One region of the Pantoea sp. App145 genome, then DNA from elsewhere that is predicted to be linked to it. Evidence: predicted binding sites of a transcription regulator. Region 1 holds the regulator's gene; each other region holds the start of a gene.
What was found. The regulator PurR, encoded in region 1, represses purine synthesis genes. The targets are predictions, from matches to a motif close to CANGCAAACGTTTGCNTG.
Positions count from the first base shown of each region.

Region 2: gcvT (glycine cleavage system aminomethyltransferase GcvT) is a predicted target of PurR. The motif match lies at 4,182-4,199, and genes of this name have one in related genera.
Region 3: pyrC (dihydroorotase) is a predicted target of PurR. The motif match lies at 7,548-7,565, and genes of this name have one in related genera.

Region 1 is NZ_CP133290.1:977,379-987,427, reverse strand. It holds gene RCF31_RS04395 (MATE family efflux transporter) at 1-837, opposite strand, end outside; gene RCF31_RS04390 (riboflavin synthase subunit alpha) at 1,039-1,680, shown strand; gene cfa (cyclopropane fatty acyl phospholipid synthase) at 1,722-2,870, opposite strand; gene punC (purine nucleoside transporter PunC) at 3,179-4,387, opposite strand; gene punR (DNA-binding transcriptional activator PunR) at 4,497-5,408, shown strand; gene purR (HTH-type transcriptional repressor PurR) at 5,405-6,430, opposite strand; gene RCF31_RS04365 (YnhF family membrane protein) at 6,716-6,805, shown strand; gene RCF31_RS04360 (C40 family peptidase) at 6,861-7,646, opposite strand; gene RCF31_RS04355 (Grx4 family monothiol glutaredoxin) at 8,014-8,346, shown strand; gene rnt (ribonuclease T) at 8,383-9,048, opposite strand; gene gloA (lactoylglutathione lyase) at 9,159-9,566, opposite strand; gene RCF31_RS04340 (alkene reductase) at 9,663-10,049, opposite strand, start outside.
Region 2 is NZ_CP133290.1:3,679,626-3,689,674, forward strand. It holds gene RCF31_RS17010 (YecA family protein) at 1-16, shown strand, start outside; gene pepP (Xaa-Pro aminopeptidase) at 68-1,390, shown strand; gene ubiH (2-octaprenyl-6-methoxyphenyl hydroxylase) at 1,387-2,565, shown strand; gene ubiI (FAD-dependent 2-octaprenylphenol hydroxylase) at 2,586-3,788, shown strand; gene gcvT (glycine cleavage system aminomethyltransferase GcvT) at 4,254-5,351, shown strand; gene gcvH (glycine cleavage system protein GcvH) at 5,373-5,759, shown strand; gene gcvP (aminomethyl-transferring glycine dehydrogenase) at 5,843-8,716, shown strand; gene RCF31_RS17045 (SDR family oxidoreductase) at 8,777-9,520, shown strand; gene trhA (PAQR family membrane homeostasis protein TrhA) at 9,764-10,049, shown strand, end outside.
Region 3 is NZ_CP133290.1:1,211,771-1,221,819, forward strand. It holds gene flgM (flagellar biosynthesis anti-sigma factor FlgM) at 1-280, shown strand, start outside; gene flgN (flagellar export chaperone FlgN) at 286-717, shown strand; gene murJ (murein biosynthesis integral membrane protein MurJ) at 802-2,340, opposite strand; gene RCF31_RS05490 (Gfo/Idh/MocA family protein) at 2,462-3,382, opposite strand; gene RCF31_RS05495 (DUF480 domain-containing protein) at 3,384-4,022, opposite strand; gene rimJ (ribosomal protein S5-alanine N-acetyltransferase) at 4,040-4,630, opposite strand; gene mdtH (multidrug efflux MFS transporter MdtH) at 4,878-6,080, shown strand; gene grxB (glutaredoxin 2) at 6,172-6,819, shown strand; gene RCF31_RS05515 (lipoprotein) at 6,931-7,494, shown strand; gene pyrC (dihydroorotase) at 7,631-8,677, shown strand; gene dinI (DNA damage-inducible protein I) at 8,746-8,991, shown strand; gene RCF31_RS05530 (hypothetical protein) at 9,137-9,406, shown strand; gene bssS (biofilm formation regulator BssS) at 9,694-9,948, shown strand.

The sequences.
Region 1 (10,049 bases):
GTTCAGCGCAATCTGGTGCCCGGCCACCTTAACGATACCCAGTGGCGACACCATCAACGCCACCACGGCAAACAAGGTCACTTCAAAGAACAGCGCCAGCGCCACCGGCAGGCCGAGGGTAAACAGACGAGACAGAATCGCCCGCGAGGGTGCTGACCAGCCGGTTGCCATGCGAATATCGCGCATACTGCCCATCCGCTTCAGCCAGAAGCGCATCACCAGAAACATCACCCAATACACTGATGCCGTTGCCACACCGCAGCCGACACCACCCAGCGCAGGCATACCAAAATGCCCGTAGATGAACACATAATTCAGCGGAATGTTAGTCAGCAAACCGAGGAAGCCCAGTACCATGCCGGGTTTGGTTTTTGATAACCCTTCACATTGGTTACGCGCCACCTGGAAGAACAGATAACCCGGTGCACCGAACAGCAGGGCATGGAGATAACCCTCAGCTTTGGCAGCCAGCAACGGATCGATATTATGCATGGAACGGATCAGATATCCGGCGTTCCATAGCACCAGCATAATCAACACCGCCACGAACAGCGCCAGCCAGTAGCCCTGACGAACCTGTTCAGCAATGCGCTCGCGGCGTCCTGAACCGTTGAGTTGCGCAACGGTGGGCGTCAATGCCAGTAGCAAACCATGACCAAACAGAATGGCGGGAAGCCAGATAGAGGTGCCGACCGCAACGGCAGCCATATCCGTGGCGCTTACCGAACCGGCCATAATGGTATCCACAAACCCCATCGAAGTCTGGGCAACCTGAGCAAGGATGACCGGGATCGCAAGGGCCAGCAATTGACGCGCTTCTGTTAAATACTTCTGCACGTATCACCTGCATTTAAAATAAAAAGGAGAGCGGGGAGACATCCCCAAAGAATACGCGGCTTAGTGTAACGGTCGCTTGCGTATCCGCCAAACATTGTTCGCAATTTGTTAAAACAAGCGTGTAAATTTTGCGCACCGGCAAATTAAACCCGCGCGGTTCAGCTGTGATAAACTACGGCAAACTTCGCAGAGGCTGAGATTATGTTTACTGGAATTGTGCAGGGTAAGGCAGAAATTGTTGCTATTGAAGAAAAAGAGCTGTTTCGCACTCACATCGTAAAATTGCCGGAAGAGTTACTGCCGGGGCTGGCGCTGGGGGCTTCGGTTGCTAACAATGGTTGCTGTCTGACGGTGACGGAGATTGACGGCGACCGGGTGAGCTTTGACTTAATCAAAGAAACCTTGCGTATTACCAACCTGGGTGAATTGCAGGTGGGCGATCTGGTCAATATTGAACGTGCGGCGAAATTCAGTGATGAAATTGGCGGTCATTTAATGTCCGGCCATATTATGACCACCGCAGAGATCAGCAAAATTATTCAGTCGGAAAACAACCGTGAGGTGTGGTTTAAATTACAGGACCCGTCGCAGATCAAATATATTCTGCACAAAGGTTTTGTCGGTATTGACGGCATCAGCCTGACCGTGGGCGATGTGACGAAGAGTAAATTCTGCGTGCATCTGATCCCGGAAACGCTGGAGCGCACCACGCTCGGGGCGAAAAAGCTGGGACATAAAGTGAATATCGAGATCGACCCGCATACCCAGGCGATTGTCGAAACCGTCGAGCGCGTCCTGGCGCAGCGTGAAGCCGCTGCACTGGCGTCTGACGAAAGCGAATAAACCCGCAATAAATAAGGCGCCATTTGGCGCCTTTCTGTTACTTAGCGTGCGACACGCAAACCGCCTTCAGCGCCACGGCTAAATACTACCTGCCACAACTGAATATCACGCGCCCGGAATGCTCCGGCACAAGCGCAGAGATAATAACTGAACATGCGTTTAAAGCGATCGCCATATTTTTCTGCCAGCTGCGGCCAGGTTTCGAGGAAACGTTCATGCCAGGCCATCAGCGTGGTGTCATAATCCGCGCCAAAATTATGCCAGTCTTCCATGACAAAATGGGACTCGCTGGCATCGGCAATCTGGCGTACGGAAGGCAGACAGCCATTCGGGAAGATATATTTGTCGATCCAGGGATCCACATTCATATCGGTTTTAACTGACCCAATGGTATGTAGCAGGAAAATACCGTCCGGCTTCAGATTACGGTCGGCCACTTCAAAATAGGTTGCGTAGTTTTTCGGCCCAACGTGCTCGAACATGCCAACAGAAACGATGCGATCAAATTGCAGATTCAGGTCGCGATAATCCTGCAACAGAATGGTGACATCCAGACCGGCACAACGCTCCTGCGCCATTTTCTGCTGTTCAGCCGAAATGGTCACGCCATGCACTTTAACACCGTAATTGCGGGCGGCAAATTCAGCCAGTCCACCCCAGCCACAACCAATATCCAGCAATGACATGCCGGGTTCGAGTTGCAGTTTGCGGCAAATCATATCGAGTTTGGCCTGCTGTGCCTGTTCCAGTGTTTCCGCATCCTTCCAGTAACCGCAGGAATACTGCATAAAAGGATCGAGCATCAGTGAAAACAGGTCATTGCCGAGATCGTAATGTTCTTTACCCACAATCCAGGCGCGTTTTCTCGATTGCAAATTGGTCAAACGCGCTGCAGCGATTCGCAGTGTGTCTTTAAAATGATGCGGTAATTGCTGATCCAGATGGTGTTTCAGTACGCGATGAAAGAACATGTCGAGGTTTTCACATTCCCACCAGCCGTCCATGTAACTTTCACCGAGGCCCAGCGATCCTTCCTGCAGGACCCGTTTAAAAAAATCCGGATGCTTAACCTGAATATCCCAGGGGCGAGTACCATTTATGGCAATATCGGCCCGTTCCAGTAATTCATGGGCGATACGAAACCAGTGGTTTTCTTCAAGGCTCACTTCTTCTATACACGATGAACTCATAGCTTCTCCATCACCTTTCCGATTTCAACCTGAGAAAAGAATAGTCAATTTCTCCAGGCTTGTGAGAGAACTCACGGAAAATCCGTGCGCCAGATATCCGACGTTTTACAGAGGTATGAATCTGAATAGAAATGTCTGGCACAACACCGGGGAGAACATCGTGCAGACACCATCCCAGCGACAGAGTCGCTAAATATTAATACAATTATGTTATTGATTTGTTACAGAAATGCTGACCCACGCAGTATATGCTTCCGTGGGTCAATATTCAACGACTTATCGTTAGTTTGCTAACTAAGGCCGTTGCGTTAGCGATTATCTTCGCAGGGACGGGAGTTGTGAGCAACATCACTTTGTGCGCTTGCCACAGCGGCACGCTGCCAGCCGAAACCAGCCCAGGCAAGCGCCACAGTAGCGAGCATGACCAGGCTGGTACTGTGCAATGCCTGTTGTAAGCCAGCGGAAACCAGCAGGCTGGCGATAAAGCACAATCCCAGTTGCAGCAGATTTTGTAAGGATGCCGCTTTACCGGTGGCCTGAGGGAAGGGCAGCAGTGCGCTGGCGACCACGATCGGATAGATCGCACCATTGGCCAGTGCCATGCCGCAGAACGGCAGCAGCAGCGCCCAGAGCGCAGGTGCTGCAAGCTGGGCAACAGCAAACAGACCGACGATGCTCAGGCTGTAAATCACCAGCAACCATGGCAGCAGTTGTTTGCCCTGGAACCGATTCAACAGGGCACGGCAACCAAAGCCACCTACGAGGAAGGCGATGGTCTGCGGTACATAACTCAGACCAATATCGGCGGGTGAAAGCCCGGCATCAGCAAGGATAAAAGGCGAGCCGGTCAGCCAGGCGAAAAAGCTGGCGGAGCAGGCAGAATAAATCAGCACATTGCCGCTGTAGACCTTTGAAGCCAGTAACGTCAACCATCCGGGCTGTGGTGCGCGTGCCGCCTGAGTGCGGGTAGGATTCGCCAGTTGCAGGGTACCGACCAGCAACACCAGCGTGACCAGCGTCAGCAGCAGGAAAATGCTACGCCAGTGGAAATGGCCCATCAGCCAGGCTCCCAGCAACGGGGCCAGCGCCGGTGACAACGCCACCAGCGGCATAATGGTGGCGAAAACTTTGTTCGCCTGCGCCTGTGGATAGCGATCAACCACCAGCGCCTGCCAGCTGACAGCCGCCGCGCATACACCCAGCGCCTGGACAAAACGCAGTGCCAGCATCAGTCGCACATCGGTTACCCACAACATGCCGAGACAGCCCAGCGCGAAGATCACTAATCCGGCCAGCAGAATGGGTTTGCGACCAAAGCGGTCAGACAACGGACCCCAGAAGACCTGCGCACAGGCAAAGCCACCGAGGAACAGGCTCAGGCTGGCGCTGATGGTGCCAGGGGCAGTGGCAAAATCCTGCTGCATGGCACCGAAGGCCGGCAGGTACATATCCGTAGCAAGAAAGCCGAGCATGCTTAGCAAAGCAAGGTAAGGCAAAAATCCTTTTGATGACAACATGGTGATTCTCATTAGACAAATTGAACGCCGGGGAGTGTAAAAGGGTGCGGCAGTCTTTGTGAAACGCTAATATTTGCGAAGTGCTATCAAAAATTTTGCAGGCAAAATCATGTGGTCTGAATACGCGCTTGAAGTGGTGGATGCGGTGGCTCGCAGCGGCAGTTTTAGCGCAGCGGCGCAGGAGTTGCATCGCGTGCCCTCTGCCATCAGCTATACGGTACGCCAGCTGGAAACCTGGCTGGCCGTGCCTTTGTTTGAAAGGCAGCACCGGGAGGTGGTATTGACGGCAGCGGGTGAGCATTTCGTGCGTGAAGGCCGGAGTGTTATCAAAAAAATGCTGGCAACCCGACGCCAGTGCCAGCAACTGGCTAACGGCTGGCGTGGTCAGTTGAGTATCGCGGTTGACTGTATCGTTAAACCGCAGCGTACCCGGCAACTGGTAAAGGATTTCTACCGTCACTTCCCGGATATGGAGCTGATTATCAGCTATGAAGTGTTCAACGGGGTCTGGGATGCGCTGGCTGATGGACGGGTCGATGTGGCGATTGGGGCCACCCAAGCCATTCCGGTCGGTGGGCGTTTCGCCTTCCAGGATATGGGCGCGCTGAACTGGCGTTGCGTGGTCAGTCCCGGGCATCCCCTGACAAAAAGTACCCAGCTGGATGAAGAAACCTTACGGACGTGGCCTTCGCTGGTGCTGGAGGATACGTCGCGGGCGCTGCCGCGGCGTATGACCTGGACGCTGGATAACCAGCGGCGTCTGGTGGTACCGGAGTGGGAAACCGGGATGGATTGCCTGCGGGCAGGTTTGTGCGTGGGCATGGTGCCGGGCCATTTAGCCCGGCGACTGCTGGATAGTGGCGAGTTAACCGAACTGACGCTGCCTGCGCCTTTCCCGGAGAGTCCCTGCTGCGTCAGCTGGTCGGAACAACGCGCTTCACCGGCATTAAGCTGGCTGCTGGATTATCTGGGCGATGCTGAAACGCTCAACCATGAGTGGTTGAGCGAAACGATAGCTTAGCGACGATAATCGCGGAACGGGCCGTCAGCGACTGAGCGGCGTTCAATCAATGTTGGCTGCACTTCGATGGTCTGCGGCTCTTCGCGTTTACTGGTGATGCGATCGAGCAGCATTTCCAGTGCTTTTTCTCCCAGCTGCGCTTTCGGCTGATGAACGGTCGTCAGCGCTGGGGTGAAATACCGGGCGTTGCGCACGTTGTCATAGCCAATCACCGAAATATCCTGTGGCACACGCAGCCCCATTTCATCGGCGGCACAAATCGCGCCCATCGCCATGATATCGCCGCCACAAAACACCGCCGTCGGACGTTGTTTCTGGTTGAGGATCTGCTGCATCGCCTGATAACCGGATTCTGGTTCGAAGTCGCCCTGCACAATCCATTCCGGACGAACGGTAATACCGGCTTCATGCAGTGCCTGCATAAAACCAGCATGACGACCGCCGCCAGTGTTGCGCTCCATCTGGCCGGGGATGGCACCAATGTCGCGATGTCCACGTTCAATCAGGTAACGTCCCGCAAGATAGCCGCCCTGGAAGGCGTTATCCTGCACGGTATCGGTGAAATCACCGCGAGACTCGCCCCAGTCCATCACCACCATCGGAATATTGCGGTTCTCTTCCAGCATGGTGAGCAGGTCGTCCGGATATTCGGAACACATCACCAATAAACCGTCGACGCGCTTTTGCGCCATCATCGAGAGATAAGCACGCTGCTTTTGCAGATCGTTATGCGCATTGCCGAGAATCAGCGTGTAGCCGCGGTCGAAACAGTGGTTTTCTACCGCTTCGATGATTTCCGCGAAATAGGGGGCTTCGCTGGAGGTGGCGAGCAATCCCAGTGTTTTGGTGTGGTTGACCTTCAGGCTACGCGCCACGGCGCTGGGCGAGTAGTGCAGTTCTTTGATCGCTTCCCATACGGCGTTACGCGTCTCTTCCGCGACAAAACGCGTCTTGTTGATGACATGCGAAACCGTGGTGGTGGAGACACCGGCGCGTTTCGCCACATCTTTAATTGTTGCCATGAAAATGGTACTCCCGGGCTTATCGCAACTTACTGATAAGTATATTGTTAAACGTTTGCGTCTGCTAATGGTTTTGCGCCCCAATTTTTGGGGCAAATGGCGAAGAAAAAGGCGTTAACTCTGAGTCTAAATCACTTTAACAGGCCACAAACACAGCGTGCGCAAAATCTGTTGCGCAACGAAAGGCGGCGATTCTAGCAAGCTGACGCGGATAACACGAGATTTTTGCCGGGGGCTGTGCGAAAATTACATTAACCCTTCAATTAATGTGACTAAGGAGTTGTGATGAGTACAGACCTGAAACTCGCGCTGGGTACTACCGTTGGCGCGCTGTTAATGATCATCGTGTTCAGCTTCACCGCGATCCTTCATTAATAAAAAAGCCGGACCTGAAATTTCAGTGTCCGGCTTTTTATTGCGCGGTGACCGCTTAGCGAATGGTTTTTGGCGTCATCATGCGGCGTGCACCGACATAATGCTTCTGCCAGTAATCTTCACCTAATGCGCTAATCTGAATATCTTTACCGGTACGCGGTGACTGAATAAACTTGCCGTTGCCAAGGTAAACACCCACATGGTCAGCGGTACCGCGATGGTTAATGCGGAAGAACACCAAATCTCCTTTCTCCAGCATATCGCGTTTAATCGGTGCCGCATCACGCAGGTGATACATTTCGTTAGCGGTGCGTGGGAATTTGTATTTCACCAGGTCTTTATAGGCATACCACACCAGACCACTGCAATCGAAACCGGTATGTGGTGAAGTACCACCCCACTGGTAGGGTTTACCGATCTGACCCATTAATTTGTTCATCGCCGTTTCACGCGCCTTTTGATAGCGCTGCCGGTGTGATTTGCTCATCCTGATGGTGGTGAGGTCGCTGGCGTCATCCTGCTCAGATGTGACTTTCGCCACGCGCTGATGACCATATTTTTTGATCGGCGACTTCAGCAGGGTTTTTCTGCGGGTAGTTTTGTGCAGCGCAGTTTCGGTTTTGGTGGGTTTCTTCAGTCTTAACTTATGAACACTGCTGGTAAGGCGTGATTTTTTGGTGCTGGTCTTGACCGGGCGTCGTTTACGGCGCTCATCTTCGCGTGCACTTTTTTTCTCTGCATTATGCAAACTGGCATTGATGGGCGCATGCGGTGACGCAGAAGCCACATTAAAAAACAGTTGGGCGAAAGCCAGCATAAAAAGCGTAATAAGTAAACGCATAGTCCGGTTACAGGTTAAGCAGTCTGCGATAAAACAGCCTGCGGCAAGTTAGAAAAATCTGATCAATGATCAGCGCCGGAATTGATTCTAATCCACTTTTTTTCCAAAAGGTAAGGCATTTTTCGATTAATCTGTTACCAGATGGTATCTGGGGCAAAAATGAGCGATTTCAGCCGGTTAACGCAGCATAATTATTGCCAATTATTAATCGGTTCATGCTTGCTAATGATATGAAAATGTTATTTGTTGCGCTGGAACTTAACAAACATGGCGATTAAGGTCGCTGAGAAGCAAAATCCCGTTTTCAGTGCGGGGGTGAAGTCGCTACAATAAACAAACACGAAGTGAGGAATTAAGGAAGGCAAAAATGAGTACTGTTGAAAAAATTCAGCGCCAGATCGCAGAAAACCCGATCCTGCTGTATATGAAAGGTTCGCCGAAACTGCCAAGCTGCGGTTTCTCTGCGCAGGCGGTGCAGGCTCTGTCTGCCTGTGGTGAGCGCTTCGCGTATGTTGATATCCTGCAAAACCCGGATATCCGTGCTGAATTGCCGAAATATGCCAACTGGCCAACGTTCCCGCAGCTGTGGGTCGATGGCGAGCTGGTCGGTGGTTGCGACATCATCGTTGAGATGTTCCAGCGTGGTGAGCTGCAACCGCTGATTAAAGAAACTGCTGAGAAGTATAAAGAAGCAGAATAATTGCAAAGGCCGACGCATCGTCGGCCTTTCTTTTGGTCATTCTGCGTCGTCTTCCGACACATCGTCACTGAATGCGACCGGCCAGCCGCCAAGGCGCTTCCAGCGATTGACCAGTTCGCAAAACAGCGTCGCGGTTTGTTCAGTGTCATACAAGGCAGAATGCGCCTGGGTACTATCGAAATCCATACCTGCCGCTTTACAGGCTTTTGCCAGCACCGTCTGACCTAGCACCAGGCCGCTTAACGCTGCGGTATCAAAAGTGGCAAAGGGATGGAATGGGTTGCGCTTCAGACCGACACGTTCGGCTGCCGCCATAAGAAAGCCATGATCAAAGGTGGCGTTATGCGCCACGATAATCGCGCGATTGCAGTGACTGTCCTTTGTGCCTTTACGCACCATCTTAAAAATTGCATGCAGCGCTTCATATTCGCTCACCGCGCCACGGAGCGGGTTGCTGGGATCAATCCCGGTAAACGCCAGTGCATCCGGGTTAAGAACCGCACCTTCAAAGGGTTCAACGTGAAAATGCAGCGTTTCGTCGCGATGCAACCAGCCGTCTTCATCCATTTTGAGTGTGGTGGCGGCAATTTCCAGCAGGGCATCGGTTTTGGCATTAAAACCGGCCGTTTCGACGTCGATCACCACGGGATAAAAACCGCGAAAGCGTTGATGGAGAGCGTTTAAGTCGTTCGATTCAGACATCAGGATCTCATAGCAATAAATGGGGCAGCGCGCATTATGGCAAAAATTGCGGGAGGGTGCAGCAGGAGAGAGGAGCGCCAGCCCGTAAATACCCAGGCTGGCAGGCAGGCTTAGTTGCCGATGCCGTGTCCGGCGTGTTTGTTTTCGATCAGTTCGATTTTGTAGCCATCCGGATCTTCGACAAACGCAATCACCGTGGTGCCGCCTTTAACCGGGCCAGCTTCACGGGTCACTTTACCACCGACATTGCGGATGCGGTCACAGGTGGCCGCAACATCATCGACGCCCAGTGCAATGTGTCCGTAGGCGTTGCCGAGATCATAGCTCTCGACGCCCCAGTTATAGGTCAGCTCAATCACGGCACCTTCGCTTTCTTCGGTATAGCCAACAAAAGCCAGGGTGTACTTATATTCGGTGTTTTCGCTCTGACGCAGCAGGCGCATGCCCAGCACACGTGTGTAAAAATCGATGGAACGCTGCAAATCGCCAACGCGTAACATGGTGTGAAGTAAACGCATAACATCCTCTTTTAACAAGCACAAAGGCTAAGTATAGCGAGTTAACGCTCTGAAGAAACAGCATTGCCGCACATCCGGTGCGGCAATCAAACTTTCTTATAACGTCGGGTAATCGGTATAACCTTCGGCACCGCCACCGTAGAAGGTTTCCGGACGCTGCGGATTCAGCGGCGCATCCTGTTGCAGGCGAGCCACCAGATCCGGGTTGGCGATAAAATCACGACCAAACGCCACGGCATCAATCAGGCCACGCTGAATCAGGTTATCCGCTTTTTCAACGGTGTAGGCTCCCGCACCGATGATCACCCCAGGGAACAACGCGCGTACTTTCTCACGGAAAGCGTCGCTATAAGGCTGACCACCCGCCCAGTCTGGCTCTGACAGGTGCAGATAAGCCAGTTTACGTTTGCCTAATTCCGAGATGTACCACAGTGCGGCGGCTTCTTCATCCGCGCCATTTTCCAGATTCTGGAAAGCACCAAT
Region 2 (10,049 bases), 1.6 Mb from region 1:
GCCAACGCTACACTAAGCGCGTCATTCCGGGTACTGCCGTGCCCGCTTTTCAACAGGGAGTGCAAACATGATTACACTGGAAACCTTCCAGCAACGTCGTCAGGCGCTGATTGCCCGTATGGCGCCCGGTAGTGCCGCATTGATTTTTGCCGCGCCTGAAGTGACGCGCAGCAACGACAGCGAGTATCCCTTCCGTCAGAACAGCGATTTCTGGTATTTCACCGGTTTTAACGAGCCGCAGGCGTTGCTGGTGTTGATTAAAAGCGATGAGACCCACAACCACAGCGTGCTGTTCAACCGCGTGCGTGACCTGACGGCCGAAATCTGGTTTGGCCGTCGTCTGGGCCAGGATGCGGCACCGGCAAAACTCGGTGTGGATCGGGCATTGCCGTGGGACGACATCGGCGAACAGCTGCATCAGCTGTTGAACGGCCTGGATGTGGTGTATCACGCCCAGGGCTTGTATGCCGAAGCGGATAACCTGGTGTTTAGCGCGCTGGATAAACTGCGTCGCGGCTTCCGGCAAAATCTGAGCGCGCCGGATACCCTCACCGATTGGCGTCCGTGGGTGCATGATATGCGCCTGTTCAAGGGGCCAGAAGAGATCGCCATCCTGCGGCGTGCCGGTGAAATCAGCGCGCTGGCGCATACCCGTGCGATGCAGGCTTGCCGCCCGGGGATGTTCGAATATCAGCTGGAGGGCGAAATCCACCACGAATTCAATCGCCACGGTGCGCGTTTTCCGTCTTACAACACCATCGTCGGAGCAGGCGAAAACGGCTGCATCCTGCACTACACCGAAAATGAATGCGAGATGCGTGATGGCGATTTGGTGCTGATTGACGCAGGCTGTGAATTCCAGGGCTATGCGGGTGATATCACCCGTACTTTCCCGGTCAACGGCAAGTTTAGCGCCCCGCAGCGTGCCATTTACGACATCGTGCTGGCTTCGCTGTACAAAGCGCTGGAAATGTTCCGCCCCGGCATCAGCATCCATGATGTGAACGAAGAAGTGGTTCGTATTATGGTGACTGGCCTGGTTGAACTGGGTGTGATGGAAGGCGAAGTGGACGCACTGATTGCGGAACAGGCGCATCGCCAGTTCTTTATGCACGGGCTGAGCCACTGGCTGGGGCTGGATGTGCACGACGTCGGCCATTATGGCACCCCGAGCCGCGACCGCATCCTGGAACCTGGCATGGTGCTGACCATCGAACCCGGTCTGTATATCGCGCCGGATGCCAAAGTCCCGGCACAGTATCGCGGCATCGGCATTCGTATTGAGGATGACATCGTGATCACTGCCGAAGGCAACGAGAATCTCACCGATAGCGTGGTGAAAGATGCCGACGCAATTGAAGCCTTAATGGCGGTGGCGCGTCAGGCATGACTATTCTGATTGCAGGCGGCGGCATGACCGGCGCCACGCTGGCGCTGGCCATATCCCATCTGACGCAGGGAAAACTGCCGGTGACGCTGATTGAACGCAGCGAACCGGACAGCCGTGCGCATCCTGGATATGACGGACGCGCCATCGCGCTGGCGGCGGGCACCTGCCAGCAACTGGCGGAGATTGATCTGTGGCGTTCGTTGCAGGATTGCGCCACGCCGATTACCCACGTCCATGTTTCTGACCGTGGTCATACCGGCTTTGTTTCGATGCAGGCGGCGGATTACCAGTTACCGGCACTGGGCCAGGTGGTGGAGCTGTTCGATGTCGGGCAACGCCTGTTCCAGCGGCTGAAAAGCGCACCGGGCGTGACACTACGTTGCCCGGCGCATGTCACGGCGGTGTCACGCAGTGCTGATAGCGTGCAGGTCACGCTGGACAGCGGCGAACAGCTGGATGGTGCGCTGCTGGTGGCGGCAGACGGCTCACGTTCACCGTTGGCGGCCTCTTGCGGCATCAGCTGGCAGCGGGAGGATTATCAGCAGCTGGCGGTGATAGCCAATGTCACCACGCAGTTGCCGCATCAGGGACGCGCCTTCGAACGCTTTACCGAACACGGTCCGCTGGCGTTGTTGCCGATGTCGGGCAATCGCATGTCGCTGGTGTGGTGTCATCCGCTGGACGAGAAAGACAAGCTGGCGCAGTGGGATGACGCGACTTTTCTGCGCGAGCTGCAACAGGCGTTCGGCTGGCGGCTGGGACGCTTCACCCACACCGGCCAGCGCGAAATTTACCCGCTGGCGTTACAAACCGCCGAGCGGCAGGTGGCGCACCGGCTGGCGCTGGTGGGCAATGCGGCGCAGACGCTGCATCCGATTGCCGGTCAGGGTTTTAACCTCGGCCTGCGTGATGTGATGTCGCTGGCGGAAACGCTGGCGAGTGCCTGGCGTCACCAGCAGGATCCCGGCAGTTATGCGGTACTCCATCATTTTGCCGCCCGACGCCAACCGGATCGTGCGGCGACCATTGGCGTGACCGATGGTCTGGTACGATTATTTGCTAACCGTTATGCCACGCTGGTGGCAGGACGAAATCTTGGGCTGGTGGCAATGGACCATCTGCCGTGGCTGCGAAACCCCCTTGCCGCGCGGACGCTCGGCTGGGTAAAACGTTAAGCATGAATTAAGGGGCAGCAATGCAAACTTTTGATGTGGCTATCGCTGGCGGTGGCATGGTCGGACTGGCCGTCGCCTGCGGGCTGCAAGGCAGTGGATTGCGCGTTGCGGTGCTGGAGAAGGCGGCAGAGCCGCGATTTGATCCGCAAGCTGCGCCATCGATCCGCGTATCGGCGATCAATGCGGCCAGTGAACGCCTGCTGCAAAAGCTCGATGTCTGGTCAACGATTCTGGCATTGCGCGCCAGCGCTTATCACGGCATGGAAGTGTGGGACCAGGACAGTTTTGGTAGCATCAGTTTTGATGATGAGCAGCAGGGCTTAGCCCACCTCGGTCATATCATTGAAAATCCAGTGATTCATAGCGCATTATGGCAGCGCGCCAGCCAGTGCAGCGATATTACGTTGCTGGCTCCAGCGCAGTTGCAGCAGGTGGCTTTTGGCGACAACGAAGCCTTTATCACTCTGCAGGATGGCAGCATGATGAGCGCTCGTCTGTTGATCGCCGCCGACGGTGCCAACTCCTGGCTGCGTGACAAAGCGGATATCCCGATCACTTTCTGGGATTACGATCATCACGCGCTGGTGGCGAATATCCGCACTGACCTGCCGCACGATGCGGTGGCGCGCCAGGTGTTCCACGGTGACGGCATTCTGGCATTTTTGCCAATGCAGGACCCGCATCTGAGTTCGATTGTCTGGTCGTTGTCTCCCCAGGAAGCCACGCGTTTGCAGGATATGCCTGAAGCGCTGTTCAATCAGCAGCTTTCTGTAGCTTTCGATATGCGCCTTGGTTTGTGCCAGGTGGAGAGCGAGCGTAAAACCTTCCCGCTAATGGCACGCTATGCGCGTAATTTTGCTGCACACCGGCTGGCGCTGGTGGGCGATGCTGCGCACACTATCCATCCGTTGGCCGGGCAGGGCGTGAATCTGGGCTTTATGGATGCCGCAGAGTTGATCGGTGAAATTCGCCGTTTGCACAGTCAGGGCAAGGATATTGGACAGCATCTGTATCTGCGTCGCTATGAGCGCAGCCGTAAGCACAGCGCTGCGCTGATGCTGGCGGGTATGCAGGGCTTCCGTGAACTTTTTGCCGGGAGTAATCCAGCGAAAAAATTCCTGCGTGACGTCGGCCTGAAACTGGCGGACACCCTGCCTGGGGTCAAACCGATGATGCTGAAACAGGCCATGGGGCTGAATGATATCCCCGGCTGGCTGCGCTAACCTTCTCTAAATCTACACAAATTCCGTAACGGCGCGATTTATCGTGCCGTTACAGCCATTCATTCTTACCCCAGCTAATTCCCCGTTTGCACCACCATGATGCAGACTCGCCCTGTTTTTGCGCCTCGTTTGATTTATTCTAATTTTACGCAGGAATTCGCATTACATTTTCTCATGTCATGGTGGTTTTTTTTCGGTGCCATTTGCCCACTCATAGCGTTGGATTCCATTATTTTGCTACATAAAAGTTATGTTGTTGTATTTTGTGCGTGTTTAATCACATAAAGCCAGTGGATTATCCTGCATTCTGTGCGGCGCTTCGCAGACGACAGACTTTGTTTCGCCCTCGTTTTCCTTATGGTTAATTCGAGCGTTCGGTGGTAACGTCAGCGCAAAGAGAACGTTTGCGTCAGCCATCATGGCTACGCAGGCGCGTCACGCTCACTTGTTTTCTACAGGATGGTTATGACTCAGCAAACGCCTCTATTCGAACAGCATCAGGCCAGCGGCGCCCGCATGGTGGACTTTCACGGCTGGATGATGCCTCTGCATTACGGCTCACAAATGGATGAGCACCACGCGGTACGTACTGATGCCGGCATGTTTGACGTTTCTCACATGACCATCGTCGATCTGCGCGGGGCGAGCACCCGTGAATTCCTGCGTTATCTGCTGGCAAATGATGTCGCCAAACTGACCCAGCCAGGCAAAGCGCTTTACACCGGCATGCTGAACGCTTCCGGTGGCGTCATTGATGATTTGATTGTTTACTTTATGACCGAGGACTTTTTCCGTCTGGTGGTGAACTCCGCTACGCGTGAAAAAGATCTGCAATGGATTGGTGAACACGCGAAGAAATACGGGGTGACGTTGACCGAGCGTGACGATCTGGCGCTGATTGCGGTACAGGGACCCAATGCCCAGCAAAAAGCACAGTCGTTGTTTAGCGCGGCACAACGTGAGGCTGTGGCGGGCATGAAGCCATTCTTCGGCGTTCAGGCGGAAGATTTGTTTATTGCTACCACCGGTTATACCGGCGAAGCAGGCTACGAGATTGCCTTGCCTGCTGGCGCTGCTGCGGATTTCTGGCAGCGTTTGCTGGCGGCAGGTGTCAAACCGGCGGGTCTGGGTGCACGTGATACGTTGCGTCTGGAAGCGGGGATGAACTTGTATGGCCAGGAGATGGATGAAGGCGTCTCACCGCTAGCGGCCAACATGGGCTGGACCATTGTCTGGGAACCGACCGACCGTGATTTTATTGGCCGTGCCGCGCTGGAAGCTCAGCGTGCTGCAGGGACAGAAAAACTGGTGGGCCTGGTAATGACCGAAAAAGGGGTGCTGCGTAACGGATTACCGGTACGTTTCACCGATGAACAGGGTCAGCCGCAGCAGGGTATTATTACCAGTGGTTCCTTCTCTCCAACGCTGGGTTACAGCATTGCGCTGGCACGCGTGCCAGCGGGAATTGGCGAGCAGGCGATTGTGGAAATCCGCAACCGTGAAATGCCGGTGAAGGTCACCAAACCAATTTTTGTTCGCGCCGGTAAGCCGGTCGCTCAGTAACTTTTTTCAGGAGATTTGGCGATGAGCAATGTACCAAAAGAATTGAAGTACAAAGATAGCCACGAGTGGGTGCGTAAAGAAGCCGACGGTACTTTCACCGTCGGGATTACCGAACATGCCCAGGAACTGTTAGGTGACATGGTGTTTGTTGACCTGCCAGAAGTGGGACGCGTTGTTGCAGCTGGTGAAGATTGTGCAGTAGCAGAATCAGTGAAAGCCGCTTCTGACATCTATGCCCCGCTGAGCGGCGAAATCATTGAGATTAACGAAGAACTGGAAGGTTCGCCGGAACTGATCAACAGCGATCCGTACAGCGATGGCTGGTTGTTCAAAATCAAAGCCAGCGATGAGTCTGAACTTGACTCGATGCTGGACGCCGATGCGTACAAAGCTTCCATCGACGAATAAGTATGCGTAACAGAAGGTGTCGCCAGGCGGCACCTTCGTTTTTATCTGTATTAATACCCAGCCCGACTCAGGATTTACTGCTAATGACTCAGACTCTCAGCCAGCTTGAACATAACGGTGCTTTCATTGAGCGCCATATCGGCCCTACGCCGGAGCAACAGGCCACCATGCTGGAAGCGATTGGTGCCAGCTCACTGGAAGCGTTGATCGGTTCCATCGTGCCTGCCGACATCCAACTGCCGGGCCCGCCCGCGGTGGGTGATGCCGCCACTGAGCAGCAGGCGCTGGCTGAGTTGAAAGCCATTGCCAGTCAGAACCAGCGTTACAAATCCTGGATTGGTATGGGTTACACTGCGGTAATCACCCCGCCGGTGATCCTGCGTAACATGCTGGAAAATCCGGGCTGGTACACCGCTTACACGCCGTATCAGCCGGAAGTATCACAGGGCCGTCTCGAAGCGCTGCTTAACTTCCAGACCCTGACGCTGGATCTTACTGGCCTCGACATCGCATCGGCGTCACTGCTGGACGAAGCCACTGCCGCCGCAGAAGCGATGGCGATGGCAAAACGCGTCAGCAAGCTGAAAACTGCCAACAAATTCTTTATCGCCGACGATATCCATCCGCAGACGCTGGATGTGGTGCGCACTCGTGCTGAAACCTTTGGTTTTGAACTGATTATCGACAGCGCGGAAAAAGCGCTCGATCATGACGACCTGTTCGGTGTGCTGCTGCAACAGGCAGGTACCACCGGTGAAGTGCATGATTACCGTGCACTGATGAGCGAGCTGAAAAGCCGCAAAGTGGTGGTGAGTGTCGCCGCTGATTTTATGGCGCTGGTGCAGCTGGAAGCTCCAGGCAAGCAGGGCGCAGACATCGTGTTTGGCTCTGCGCAGCGCTTTGGCGTGCCGATGGGCTACGGTGGTCCGCACGCGGCCTTCTTTGCCAGCCGCGACGAACATAAACGCTCGATGCCGGGCCGTATCATCGGTGTTTCACGCGATGCGGCGGGCAACACTGCGCTGCGCATGGCGATGCAGACCCGCGAACAACATATCCGTCGTGAAAAAGCCAACTCCAACATCTGTACTTCACAGGTGCTGCTGGCGAATATCGCCGGTTTCTATGCGGTCTATCATGGACCAGCTGGCCTGAAGCGTATCGCTTCACGTATTCACCGTCTGACCAGCATTCTGGCTGCCGGGCTGAAAAACGGTGGCCTGAAACTGCGTCATAACAGCTGGTTCGATACTCTGACGGTAGATGTGGCTGATAAAGCGGCGGTACTTAACCGTGCGCTGAGCTTTGGTGTCAACCTGCGCAGCGACATCCATAATGCGGTGGGTATCACTCTGGATGAAACCACGCGTCGTGAAGATGTGCAGGCGCTATTTGCCATTCTGCTGGGCGATGCCCACGGCCAGGATATTGACGCGCTGGATAGCGCCGTTGCCGCTGAAAACAGCGCGATTCCGGCGGGCCAGCAGCGTCAAAGCGCCATTCTGGAACATCCGGTGTTCAACCGTCATCACAGCGAAACTGAGATGATGCGTTACATGCACAGCCTGGAGAAAAAGGATCTGGCGCTGAACCAGGCGATGATCCCACTGGGTTCCTGCACCATGAAACTCAATGCCGCAGCCGAAATGATTCCAATCACCTGGCCGGAATTCGCTGAAATGCATCCGTTCTGTCCGTCAGAGCAGGCAGCGGGTTATCTGCAAATGATCGGCCAGCTGTCGCAGTGGCTGGTGCAGCTGACCGGTTATGACGCGCTGTGTATGCAGCCGAACTCGGGCGCACAGGGAGAATATGCCGGTCTGCTGGCGATTCGCCGTTATCACGAAAGCCGCAATGAAGGCGACCGTCATATCTGCCTGATCCCCAGTTCCGCACACGGCACCAACCCGGCGTCGGCACAGATGGCGGGCATGTCAGTGGTGGTAGTCGCCTGTGACAAACAGGGCAACATCGACCTCGGTGACCTGCGTGAGAAAGCAGCACAGTCGGGCGATAAGCTCTCCTGCATCATGGTGACGTATCCGTCTACCCATGGCGTTTACGAAGAAACAATCCGTGAAGTGTGCCAGATTGTGCATCAGTACGGCGGCCAGGTTTATCTTGATGGTGCCAACATGAATGCGCAGGTAGGTATCACCACACCAGGCTACATCGGTGCGGATGTTTCTCACCTTAACCTGCACAAAACCTTCTGTATTCCGCACGGTGGCGGCGGCCCGGGTATGGGACCGATCGGCGTGAAAGCGCATCTGGCCCCCTTCGTGCCGGGTCACAGTGTGGTGCAGATTGATGGCGTACTGACCCAGCAGGGCGCGGTTTCCGCAGCGCCGTTCGGCAGCGCTTCGATTCTGCCGATCAGCTGGATGTACATCCGTATGATGGGTGCTGAAGGACTGAAACAGGCCAGTTCAGTAGCAATTCTCAATGCTAACTACATCGCCAGCCGTCTGCAGTCGGCCTACCCGATTCTGTATACCGGTCGCGATGGCCGCGTTGCGCATGAATGTATTCTGGATATCCGTCCGCTGAAAGAGCAAACCGGCATCAGCGAGCTGGACATTGCCAAACGCTTGATTGACTACGGCTTCCATGCGCCGACCATGTCGTTCCCGGTTGCCGGTACGCTGATGGTCGAGCCGACGGAATCGGAGAGCAAAATCGAACTGGATCGCTTTATCGACGCCATGCTGGCGATTCGTATGGAGATCGATCGTGTGGCTGATGGTGAATGGCCGCTCGAAGACAACCCGCTGGTCAATGCGCCGCATACCCAGATGGAAATTGTCGGTGAGTGGGCGCATCCGTACACCCGCGAGCTGGCCGTGTTCCCGGCAGGTAGCGCCAATAAATACTGGCCGACGGTAAAACGCCTGGATGATGTCTTCGGCGACCGCAATCTTTTCTGTAGCTGTGTCCCGATGAGTGAGTACGCGTAAGCTACACTCTTTCCCATCACAACAAAGGTCGGGCAACCGGCCTTTTTTTATGGAGGCAATATGGAACTGGCATTGGTCACCGGAGCGAGTCGCGGGATCGGTCGCGCTACCGCGTTATTACTGGCAAAAGCGGGTTACTGTGTGGCGGTGAATTATCGCCAGCGTGAAGCAGAAGCGCAGCAGGTGGTTGCGGAGATCGCATCACAGGGTGGCCGCGCGTTTGCGGTTCAGGCCGATATCGCTGACGAAGCGCAGGTGCTGAAGATGTTCGAGCAACTCGATGGTCATGATGCTGAGCTGAAAGTGCTGGTGAACAACGCCGGTATCCTGTTTCAGCAGTGTCGGGTAGAGGATCTGGCTGTGGAACGTATCCAGCGTGTGTTTGCCACCAATGTGACCGGCACTTTTCTTTGCTGCCGCGAAGCGGTTAAACGCATGGGGACGCATCACGGCGGCAGCGGAGGATCCATCATCAACGTGTCATCCGCCGCAGCCAGACTCGGTTCGCCAAACGAATATGTGGATTATGCTGCGTCCAAAGGCGCGATGGATACCCTGACCAAAGGCCTGTCGCTGGAAGTTGCTTTGCAGGGAATTCGCGTGAATGGCGTGCGTCCGGGACCGATCTACACCGAAATGCATGCCGACGGTGGAGAACCTGGCCGGGTTGATCGGGTCGCGAGTGGGATCCCGATGGGGCGCGGCGGTCAGCCGCAGGAAATCGCCGCCGCTATTGTCTGGCTGGCAAGCGATGCTGCGTCCTACATCACCGGCACCATCATTGATGCAGCGGGTGGGCGCTAACCCGAATCCAGACATCCTGTGATCCGTAGCGGCGCGATTTATGGCGCGGGTTTTTATGCGGCAATGCCAAAAGATGCGCGATAAATCGCGCCGCTACACATTTTCCCATTATCTGATCACTCAGGTTGAAACACCGATACACAGTTTAATTTTAGCGTACATGTGTACACTGAAATTATTCCTGGTTACTCTGATGCACAGAAAAAGCACAGTTTGTTTCTTCGTTGTTCAGGATGCACTCGTATGGTAAAGAACCGTCTTATCGCTCATGGCTATTCGCTGGCAGAAGAGATCGCTAACAGCATCAGCCACGGTTTGGGCTGCCTGTTTGGCATCGTTGGTTTAGTATTGATGCTGACGCAAGCTATTGAAATGAGGGCTAATGTTACGGCAATCACCAGCTACAGCCTGTATGGCGCCAGCATGATTTTGCTGTTTCTTGCTTCAACGCTTTACCACGCTATTCCACACCAGAAAGCCAAGTACTGGCTGAAAAAATTCGACCACTGCGCCATCTATCTCTTAATTG
Region 3 (10,049 bases), 230 kb from region 1:
ACAACCGGTTAGCACTGTTCAGACCCGTGACAGCAATGACAACAGCAGCAAAGTGCGTCAGAGCAGCACGGCAAGCACCGCCAGCACCAGCGAGAGCGGTTCTCAGGTGAAACTGAGTGCAGCCCAGTCACAACTGATGCAGCCAGGCAGCAGTGATATCAATACCGCTCGCGTTGAGCAGCTGAAAACCGCCATTCGCAATGGCGAACTGAAAATGGATACCGGCAAGATCGCCGACGCGCTGATCGCCGATAATAAGGCGTATTTAGAGGGTAATTAATCCCGATGAACAATCTGTTGACCACCTTAGATAAGATGCAGGAAGTGCTCTCCTCACTGAGCGAAGTGATCAATGAGGAGCAGCAACAGTTGGGTGCTGGTCTGATTAACGGCAACCTGTTGCAGCGCATTACCGAAGATAAGAGCGCGCTGCTCTCGACGCTGAACTATCTGGACGAAATGCGCCGGACGACCGAGCAGAGCAGCGGCACCCAGGCACCTTATCGTGGTCATAATGATATGTCTCGCCGCTGGAACAATATCCAGCAGCATACGCAACGCCTGCGTGATGCCAATACGCACAATGGCTTGCTGTTGCAGCAGCAAATTCGCTTTACTGATGAAGCGTTAGCCGTATTGAAACCCCATCAGACTCAGGCATTTTACGGCCCGGACGGATTGGGCAAAGGTCAGGCGACACTCAGCCGCAAAGGGTAATTAATTGATATTGCGCGATAAACCGCGCCGCTACAATGTGTGCAATATTTTGTAGCGGCGCGATTTATCGCGCCGTTTGATACTTTAAGCTTGGGTACGACGCGCAAAATCGCGTGGCCGGAAACCCAGCGCGCCCAGCATCACAAAATAGGCACCACCGCCGACCGCACATACCGCTGCCAGACGCAGCAAACGCCACCACATATGCCCCTCTTCCCAGGCAGGCATCACATACAGCAAGCCCAGCAGTGCCGCAGCCATCGCCAGCACGGCAATTAACAGACGCAGTAAAAAGCTAAACCAGCCCGGCTGTGGGTGGAAAATCTGTTGTTTACGCAGTTGCCAGTACAGCAGCGCCGCATTCAGACAGGCTGCCAGGCCAATCGACAGCGACAGCCCCGCATGCTTCAGCGGACCAATAAACGCGAGGTTCATCAGCTGCGTCATGATCAGCGTGATAATGGCGATCTTCACCGGTGTTTTAATGTCCTGACGGGAATAGAAACCCGGTGCCAGCACTTTGACCACAATCAGGCCCATCAGCCCGACCGAATAGGCCACCAGGGCGCGCTGCGTCATGGCGGCGTCAAAGGCGGTGAATTTACCGTACTGGAATAACGCAATGGTCAGCGGGCCCGAGAGGATACCGAGCGCCACGGCACTGGGCAGCGCCAGCAGACAACAAAGACGCAGGCCCCAATCCATCAGACGGGAATATTCATCATGATTGCCGCTGGAAAAACTTTTCGCCAATGACGGCAGCAGAATGGTACCCAACGCCACCCCTAACACGCCGGAAGGAAACTCCATCAGGCGATCGGCGTAGTACATCCAGGAAACCGAACCGGAAACCAGAAATGAAGCGAAAATGGTGTTGATAATCAATGAAATCTGGCTGACTGAGACGCCCAGAATCGCCGGTCCCATCTGGCGCATCACACGCCAGACGCCCGCATCGCGCAGGTTAACGCGCGGTAGCACCAGCATGCCAATTTTCTTCAGGTGCGGCAGTTGATAGAACAACTGCAACACCCCACCCACCACCACGGCCCACGCCAGCGCCATCACCGGCGGATGGAAGTGCGGCGCGGAAAAGAGCGCAAAACCAATCATGCTGATGTTCAGCAATGTTGGCGCAAAGGCAGGCACGGAGAAACGGTTCCAGGTATTGAGAATCGCCCCGGCCAGCGATGCCAGCGAAATCAGCAGGATATAAGGAAAGGTGACGCGCAGCAGCGAACTGGTTAAGGCAAATTTGTCCGCGGTATCGGCGAAGCCCGGAGCGGTAATCACAATCACCCAGGGCGCGGCAACCATCCCCAGCACCGTGACCAGCGCCAGCACCAGCGTTAATAACCCGGAAACATAAGCCACAAACACGCGTGTGGCTTCATCGCCCTGCTTGCTTTTGTATTCAGCCAGAATAGGCACGAACGCCTGAGAAAATGCCCCCTCGGCGAAAATACGTCGCAGCAGATTCGGCAGTTTGAAGGCAACAAAGAAGGCGTCAGTCGCCATCCCGGCGCCAAACACCCGCGCCACAATGGCATCGCGGGCAAAGCCCAGCACGCGGGAAAACAGGGTCATTGAACTGACCGCTGCCAGCGATTTCAACAAATTCATAATTGGCGGCGCATCCTGAAAAGTGTCGGATAAATGAGCAACTTAGCGCGGACATCCTCAGATGCCCGGCGATAGTCTACTGCCACGACGGGAAATGACCAGCATTGAGTGTTACAAGGAATTATTCCCGCTCAGCATCGCGCCACAATTTCTCCACCAGCCGCTGCGCCACCAGCGCCTGTTCACCGCTGGTTTCAGGCATCGTCTGATTTTGCACGCACTGAATAAAATGGTGGGCAGCGCCGCTAAATCCACGCTGGGTAAGATGGCTTTGCCACGCGGCAGGCGCCTCCAGACGTAAGCCCGTGCGGTTCTCCTGTTGCCAGTCACGCATTTCGGCGATCTGGATATAATCGCCGTCGCAGACAGCCGTCACCACTTCACGCTGGGTGCCCGCGCGACGATGCATGCTGGTGGTGATTTGTAAGCCCCCGGCAGAGAAGTGATGTTCGGCATACAACATTGCGCCCTGCTCATTGGTCTCAATATGACCATGCTGACGTGTCAGCTTGCCACCCGCCAGCCACAGCGCGGTATCAACCACATGCAGATAATCATCCAGCAGGGTAAAACGTAAATCCTGCGGCCCGACGCTGTCAGCGCGGTGTTTCTCAATACGCAGTGACGCTGCACCTGCCATCTGCGCCTGCAACTGCTGATAACGTGGCGCAAAGCGACGATTAAATGCCACCATCAGTTTACGCTTGCGCTTTTCCGCCAGCGCCACCAGCGCTTCCGCCTGTTGCAGGGTTTCTGCCAGCGGCTTATCAACACAGACATCTTTATCCGCCAGCAACAATGCTTTCACCACCTCATAATGCGAAGCGGTGCTGCTATGGACGAACACCGCATCACTGGCTGCGGCCAGCGCATCCAGCGTGGCAAAATAAGGTATGCGGTAGCTGTCGCAGATGGGCTGTGCTTTGGCCTGATTGGGGGAAAAGGCCCCGGCCAGCTGCCAGCTTTCTGCCTGAGATAACACGGGCAGCCAGGCTTTTTGTGCAATGCCGCCCAAACCCACGATCCCGATACGCAACGTCATGTTAATGCTCCTTGTGCAGCAGCTGTTCGAGCTGCGCCTGCAATAGCGCCACGGTCTCTTCCAGTTGCGTAACCCGGGCCTCAAGACCCGGATGGTCTGATTCGCCTGCCGGTTCGGCTGTGTCCACCACGTCCCCGCCGAACAGATGCATATACCGACTTTCGCGCTTACCCGGCTCACGCGCCAGCCGCACCACCATCGGGCCATCTTCCCGGCTGAGCAAATCATTCAGGGTCTGTTCAACTTCATTCATATCACTGAATTCATGCAAGCGGCCACTGCGGGTGCGCAGTTCCCCGGGGGTCTGCGCACCGCGTAAAAACAACAATGTCAGCACCGCCACCTCGGCGCTGCTGAGTTGCAGATTGCCAAAAGCTGAGTTGCAGAATCGTTGTTCATATTTACTGACGCGCTGGCCGAAACCGTTGTTCGAGGTGACCAGATGTTTTTTCACCAGCTCGTCCAGTTGTGACTGAACATCGCTTTCGCTCAGGTTCATCACCGGTTCGCGGTTGGATTTCTGATTGCAGGCAGTCACCACACCATTGAGTGACAGTGGGTATTGATCCGGGGTGGTCACTTGCTTTTCCAGCAGACAACCAATCACGCGCAGCGCCTGCGCTGATAAAGCCATTTTCATCGCATTGTTCCCTTTTATTATCCGCGGCGATCCGGGGTCCACTCGCGCCAGGTCAACGCTGTCAGAACGTGATCCTGCCAGCGGCCATCGATCAACAGGTAATCTTTGGCATACCCCTCTTTTTCAAAACCCAGTCGCGCCAGCAGATCACCGCTGCGCTGATTATGCGGCATATAGTTAGCCATAATCCGGTGCATATGCTGCTGACGTTGCATATAGCGAATCGCGCTCTGCAATGCTTCAAACATTAGCCCCTGCCCCTGCCACTTTTCACCCAGTGAATAGCCAAGATAACAGGCATGGAACGAGCCGCGTAGTACGTTGCTGAAGTTGGCAACACCCCGCACTTCGCGTTCTTCCTGATCCATCAACACAAAATAGAATGCCGAGCCTTGCTTATGCATGTCGGCAATCAGTCCCAGACGCGCCTGCCAGCCAGACGGGTAACAATGGCTTTCATCACGTACCGGTTCCCAGGGCTTGAGAAACACGCGGTTTTCCGCGTAGTAATCCGCCAGCCGCCAGGCATCACGCTCATGAACTAAACGGACCACCAAACGATCGGTAGTGAGACGCACGCGCGGCCCAGCAGAACGATAGCCAAACATCTTGACTCCTGAAATCCATGGCTTAAGAAGGAAGTACGCCAGCGGCGTTATATCTCACTATAACCGCCACCCCGCCTGCGGTAAAACCCCGCATCCTGTTCCCGGGAATTCATCCTTAATCAGGATAAATTTTCTTACGGCTTCGATGAAAAAATATCATCCTGATAATCCTGTTTTTCTGCCGTGCTGCGGCGGAAAATAGACCAACTGGTCTCCTTTTCCCTTTCTTACTTGCTCAGGATTTAGCATGTCTCGGGTTGCGCGGGCACGACGCCTCGGTAAAACATTTTTATTAGTGGATAACATGCTGGTGGTGTTGGGATTTTTTGTGGTATTTCCCCTCATTTCCATTCACTTCGTCGAACAACTCGGCTGGGCTGCGTTGATGGTCGGCATTGCCCTCGGTCTGCGCCAGTTTGTGCAGCAGGGTTTTGGCATCTTTGGTGGCGCCATTGCAGACCGTTTCGGCGCACGCCCCCTGATCGTCACCGGCATGTTAATGCGTGCGGCAGGCTTCGCCTGTATGGCCCTCGCCCACGAGCCCTGGCTACTGTGGCTGGCTTGTTTGCTGTCCGGACTCGGTGGCACGCTGTTCGATCCGCCACGCAGCGCTATGGTGGTGAAACTGGTGCGAGCGCGTGAACGTGGCCGCTTCTTTTCACTGCTGATGATGCAGGACAGCGCGGGCGCGGTGCTGGGCGCGCTGATTGGCAGCTGGTTGCTGGCGTGGGACTTCCGTCTGGTGTGCTGGGTGGGCGCGGCGGTATTCGTCAGCGCGGCGTTATTTAATGCCATCTGGTTACCGGCCTGGCGTATCTCCACCGAGCGCATTGCCATGCGTGAAGGCATGCAGCGGGTCTGGCAGGACAAACGTTTTCGCCTGTATGTCCTGACGCTGACCGGTTATTACATTCTTGCGGTGCAGGTGATGCTGATGCTGCCAGTAATGGTCAACCAGGTCGCAGGCGCTCCGGCAGCAGTGAAATGGATGTACGCCATCGAAGCGTTGCTGTCACTCAGCCTGCTCTATCCGCTGGCGCGCTGGAGCGAAAAACGTTTCCGTCTCGAAACTCGCCTGATGGCCGGATTGTTGCTGATGACCATCAGCCTGTTACCGGTTGGGCTGACCAGCACCTTACCGTCACTGTTCTTTCTGATCGCCATGTTCTATCTCGGCTCAATCATCGCGGAACCGGCGCGTGAGACCCTGAGCGCCTCGCTCGCCAGCGCCCGCGCACGCGGCAGCTATATGGGTTTCAGCCGCCTCGGGCTGGCTTTGGGCGGCCTGATTGGCTATTCCGGCGGTGGCTGGATGTTCGATTTAGGCCAGCAACTGTCACTGCCGGAATTACCCTGGATGCTGCTCAGTACCGTGGGTGGCGTGACGCTGCTGGCCCTGTGGTGGCAATTCCAGCCACGCGCCGTGGCTCCGGCGCTGTACAGCAGCTGATTTGCCCCTGCCGCCTTTCTCTCCCATACTTCCCGCACGCCGATAGAAAAAGGGTGACGTCAGTCACCCTGATAATCACAGGAGAAACGGGATGAAACTCTACATCTACGATCACTGCCCTTTCTGCGTCAAAGCACGCATGATTTTTGGGCTGAAAAATCTGCCAGTCGAACTGGTGGTGATGCTCAATGACGACGAGAACACACCGAAAAAACTGATTGGTCAGAAGATGGCTCCCATCCTGCAAAAAGCCGATGGCAGTGCGATGCCGGAAAGCCTGGATATTGTTCGTCTGGTGGATAAACAGGACGGTGAACCCCTGCTGAATGGCAAAGCCAATCCTGCCATCAGCGAATGGTTGCGTCGCGTCAATGGTTACGTCAACAAGCTGCTGCTACCCCGTATCGCTGACGCGGCTTTCGCTGAGTTCGCGACACCGGCAGCACGCCACTATTTCCGCGAGAAAAAACAAGCCAACATTGGCGACTTCAGCGAGCTGCGTAAACATGCCCCTGGGCTGATAAAAAACATCAGTGACGATTTGCGTCAGCTGGATAAGCTAATCGTTAAACCGAATGCGGTGAACGGCGAACTTTCGGAAGATGATATCCATCTGTTCCCGCTGTTACGTTCCTTAACGCTGGTTGCCGGTATTGAATGGCCCAGCCGCGTGGCCGATTATCGCGACAACATGGCGACGCAAACCCAGGTTAACCTGCTCTCTTCTATCGCCGCCTGACTTCTGACAATGAGAGGCGCGCAGGCGCTTCTCATCTCTCTCCTGGTGACACCTGCCCCTGATTCAGGCACGCTATGCCACGTTTGGCGTATCGTTCAGGATGAGGAAAGTATGAAGAAGGCGTTTTCCGGGCTACTGGCCCTGCTGTTTGCCGTGCTGCTGACCGGCTGTAATCAATTAACGCAGTACACCATCAGCGAGCAGGAAGTGAATCAGGCGCTGCAAAAGCACAATAACTTCGAGAAAGATGTGGGTGTCTCCGGTCTGCTGAATGCACATATTGTGCTGAGCGATTTAAGCAGCCAGATTGGCCGTGAAGAACCGGGCAAAATCACCCTGACAGGCAAAGCCACGATTAATGTCAGTTCTTTATTTGGCCCACAGCAGGCCGAAATGCAGCTCAAAATGAAGGCGCAGCCGGTGTTCAACCCACAACAGGGCGCGATTTACCTGCATGACCTGGAAATTGTTGATGCCCAGGTGCAGCCGGAAAAAATGGCGTCGATCATGAAAACGCTGACGCCCTATCTGAATGAGTCGCTGAAGCGTTACTTCAATGAAAAACCCGCTTATGTGCTGAGCGAAGATCGCAGCAAAGGCGAAGCGCTGGCGAAGAAATTCGCGAAAGGTCTGGAAGTTAAGCCCGGCCAGCTAGTGATCCCTTTTACTGACTAATCCCCACCACCGCGCCTGCCAGGGCGCGGTTTTGCTTCTGGTGCATAAAATCCCGTGCAAACGGTTGCCCAAATCCTTATGCTTACTCCCCGGCCTAAACGTGCCTTTCGTTTTCTACTCAGCCGGAGCCTTTTGAATGACAGCCCAACCCCAGCAAATCACGATTCGCCGCCCTGACGACTGGCATATTCATCTGCGCGATGGCGCGATGCTACAAGCCGTGTTGCCTTATACCAGTGCGGTAAACGGTCGTGCCATTGTCATGCCAAACCTGGTTCCGCCGGTGACCAGCGTCGATGCTGCCGTGGCCTATCGCGATCGTATCCTTGCGGCCTTACCCGCCGGGCATGCCTTTACACCGTTGATGACCTGCTATCTTACCGACTCTCTCGATCCCGATGAGATCGAACAGGGCTTCCGTGCTGGCGTCTTCACCGCCGCAAAACTTTATCCCGCCCACGCAACCACCAACTCCAGCCATGGCGTAACCAATATTGCCTCTATCGCTCGCGTGTTGGAGCGGATGCAGCAGATCGGTATGCCGATGCTGGTACACGGTGAAGTGACGGATGCGCACATCGATATTTTTGACCGTGAAGCGCGTTTTATTGAAACGGTACTGGAACCGCTGCGCCAGCAGTTCCCGGGCCTGAAAGTGGTGATGGAACACATCACCACCAAAGAAGCGGCGGAATATCTGGCGGCGGGCAATGAACTGCTCGGTGCCACCATTACGCCACAGCATCTGATGTTTAACCGCAACCATATGCTGGTCGGCGGCGTACGTCCGCATCTGTATTGCCTGCCAATCCTGAAACGTAATATCCACCAGGAAGCGTTACGTAAACTGGTCGCCAGCGGCAATCGTCGTGTATTCCTCGGCACCGATACCGCCCCACACCTGCGTCATCTGAAAGAGGCCAGCTGTGGTTGTGCCGGTGTGTTTAATGCCCCGACCTCTCTGCCCGCTTACGCCACCGTGTTTGAGGAACTGGATGCGCTGCAACATTTCGAAGCGTTCTGTTCCGAGAATGGCCCGAACTTCTATGGCCTGCCGCTGAATGAAGGGACACTGACGCTGGTGCGTGAACCCTGGACAGTCGAACAAAGTGTGAATGTCGCTGACGATACGCTGGTGCCTTTCCTGGCCGGTGAGACTCTGAACTGGCGCGTAACCGCCTGATGTGATGATGCTTGCCTTCGGAATAAATATACTGTACAAATAGCCAGTATATTATTCCGGAGGTGTTTATGCGTGTTGAAATTACCGTAGCAAAAACTCAACCCCTTCCTGCTGGCGCCCTGGATGCGCTGAGCGCCGAACTGACCCGCCGTATCAGCCGGGATTTTCCCGACGACGAACATCATGTCAAAATCCGTTACGCCAGCGGCAATCAGCTCAGCGTATTTGGCGGCTGCAAAGAAAATCGCGAACGTATCAGTGATATTTTGCAGGAAACCTGGGAAAGCGCTGACGACTGGTTTATTACCGATTAACCGCCACTGCGCAGTTTTGCCGGGTTTCGCCACCCGGCTTTTTTGTTTTTATTTCTCCCTCGCCAGACAAAGTCGCTGCATCTAAAATCATCATTAACACCCCTCTATTCTTGCACGCGCCAGGCTAACAGGAGATGTTTTACCCATGACTCACGATAAACCGGAAGAGGCAATGACATTTGGCGAATTGCTGGCGTTAATTGCTGAACAGCAACGCCGCTTAACTGTGCTGGAAAATGCCTTTGCCAACCTGACGTTCTGTCTTGATGAACGTGCCAGCCAGTTACTGGTACACAATCTTTTACTTGAAGCGCAAAACCAGAACCACGACACGCAGTTACAGCAGCAATTTTCCCATCTGGCCGAAGAAATTAAGAAATGCAGCGGTGAAAAACCGGATGATTTACAGGGTTAAAATCAGTGCTTAATCGGTTCCAGAGTTCTCCTAAAGTCAGGTAACTTTGCTGCCGATAACCTCATTAGTGCGACTTTACATTCGCAGCTTCAAATGCCCGCGCACGCGGGCGATTTATTATTTTTTAAAAGCGTATTTTAAAAGCATTTATTTTTGCGCAGATTTTGAGCACCACACTTTTTAACTATTGTACCGTTCGTTTCATGTTATAATTATCTCGCTAGTGCAAGAACAGCCGCATTGAACCTCAAGAAGCACTTCGTTTAACGAGTAAAAAGGAGGTTATAATGGACAGAAATAAAGACGTCATCCAGACTCATCCATTAGTCGGATGGGACATTAGCACTGTAGACAGTTATGACGCCATGATGATCCGCCTGCACTCGCTATCATCGCAGGATCAGAAAGAAGAAGACGCAGATGTTGGTCCTACCTACTGGCTAACCACCGATGTGGCGAGACAGTTTATCTCCATACTCGAAGCTGGCATTGCAAAGATAGAGTCCACAGAGCAATACCAACGCGATAACCAAAAGCATTAATTTCTTCAATCGCGTGAAAGGGCACCCCAAAGGGTGCCTTTTTCATGGGCGCTATCTTTTGCTATGCTGCTGAAAAAATTCACCGTTTTTCAGGAGTGATG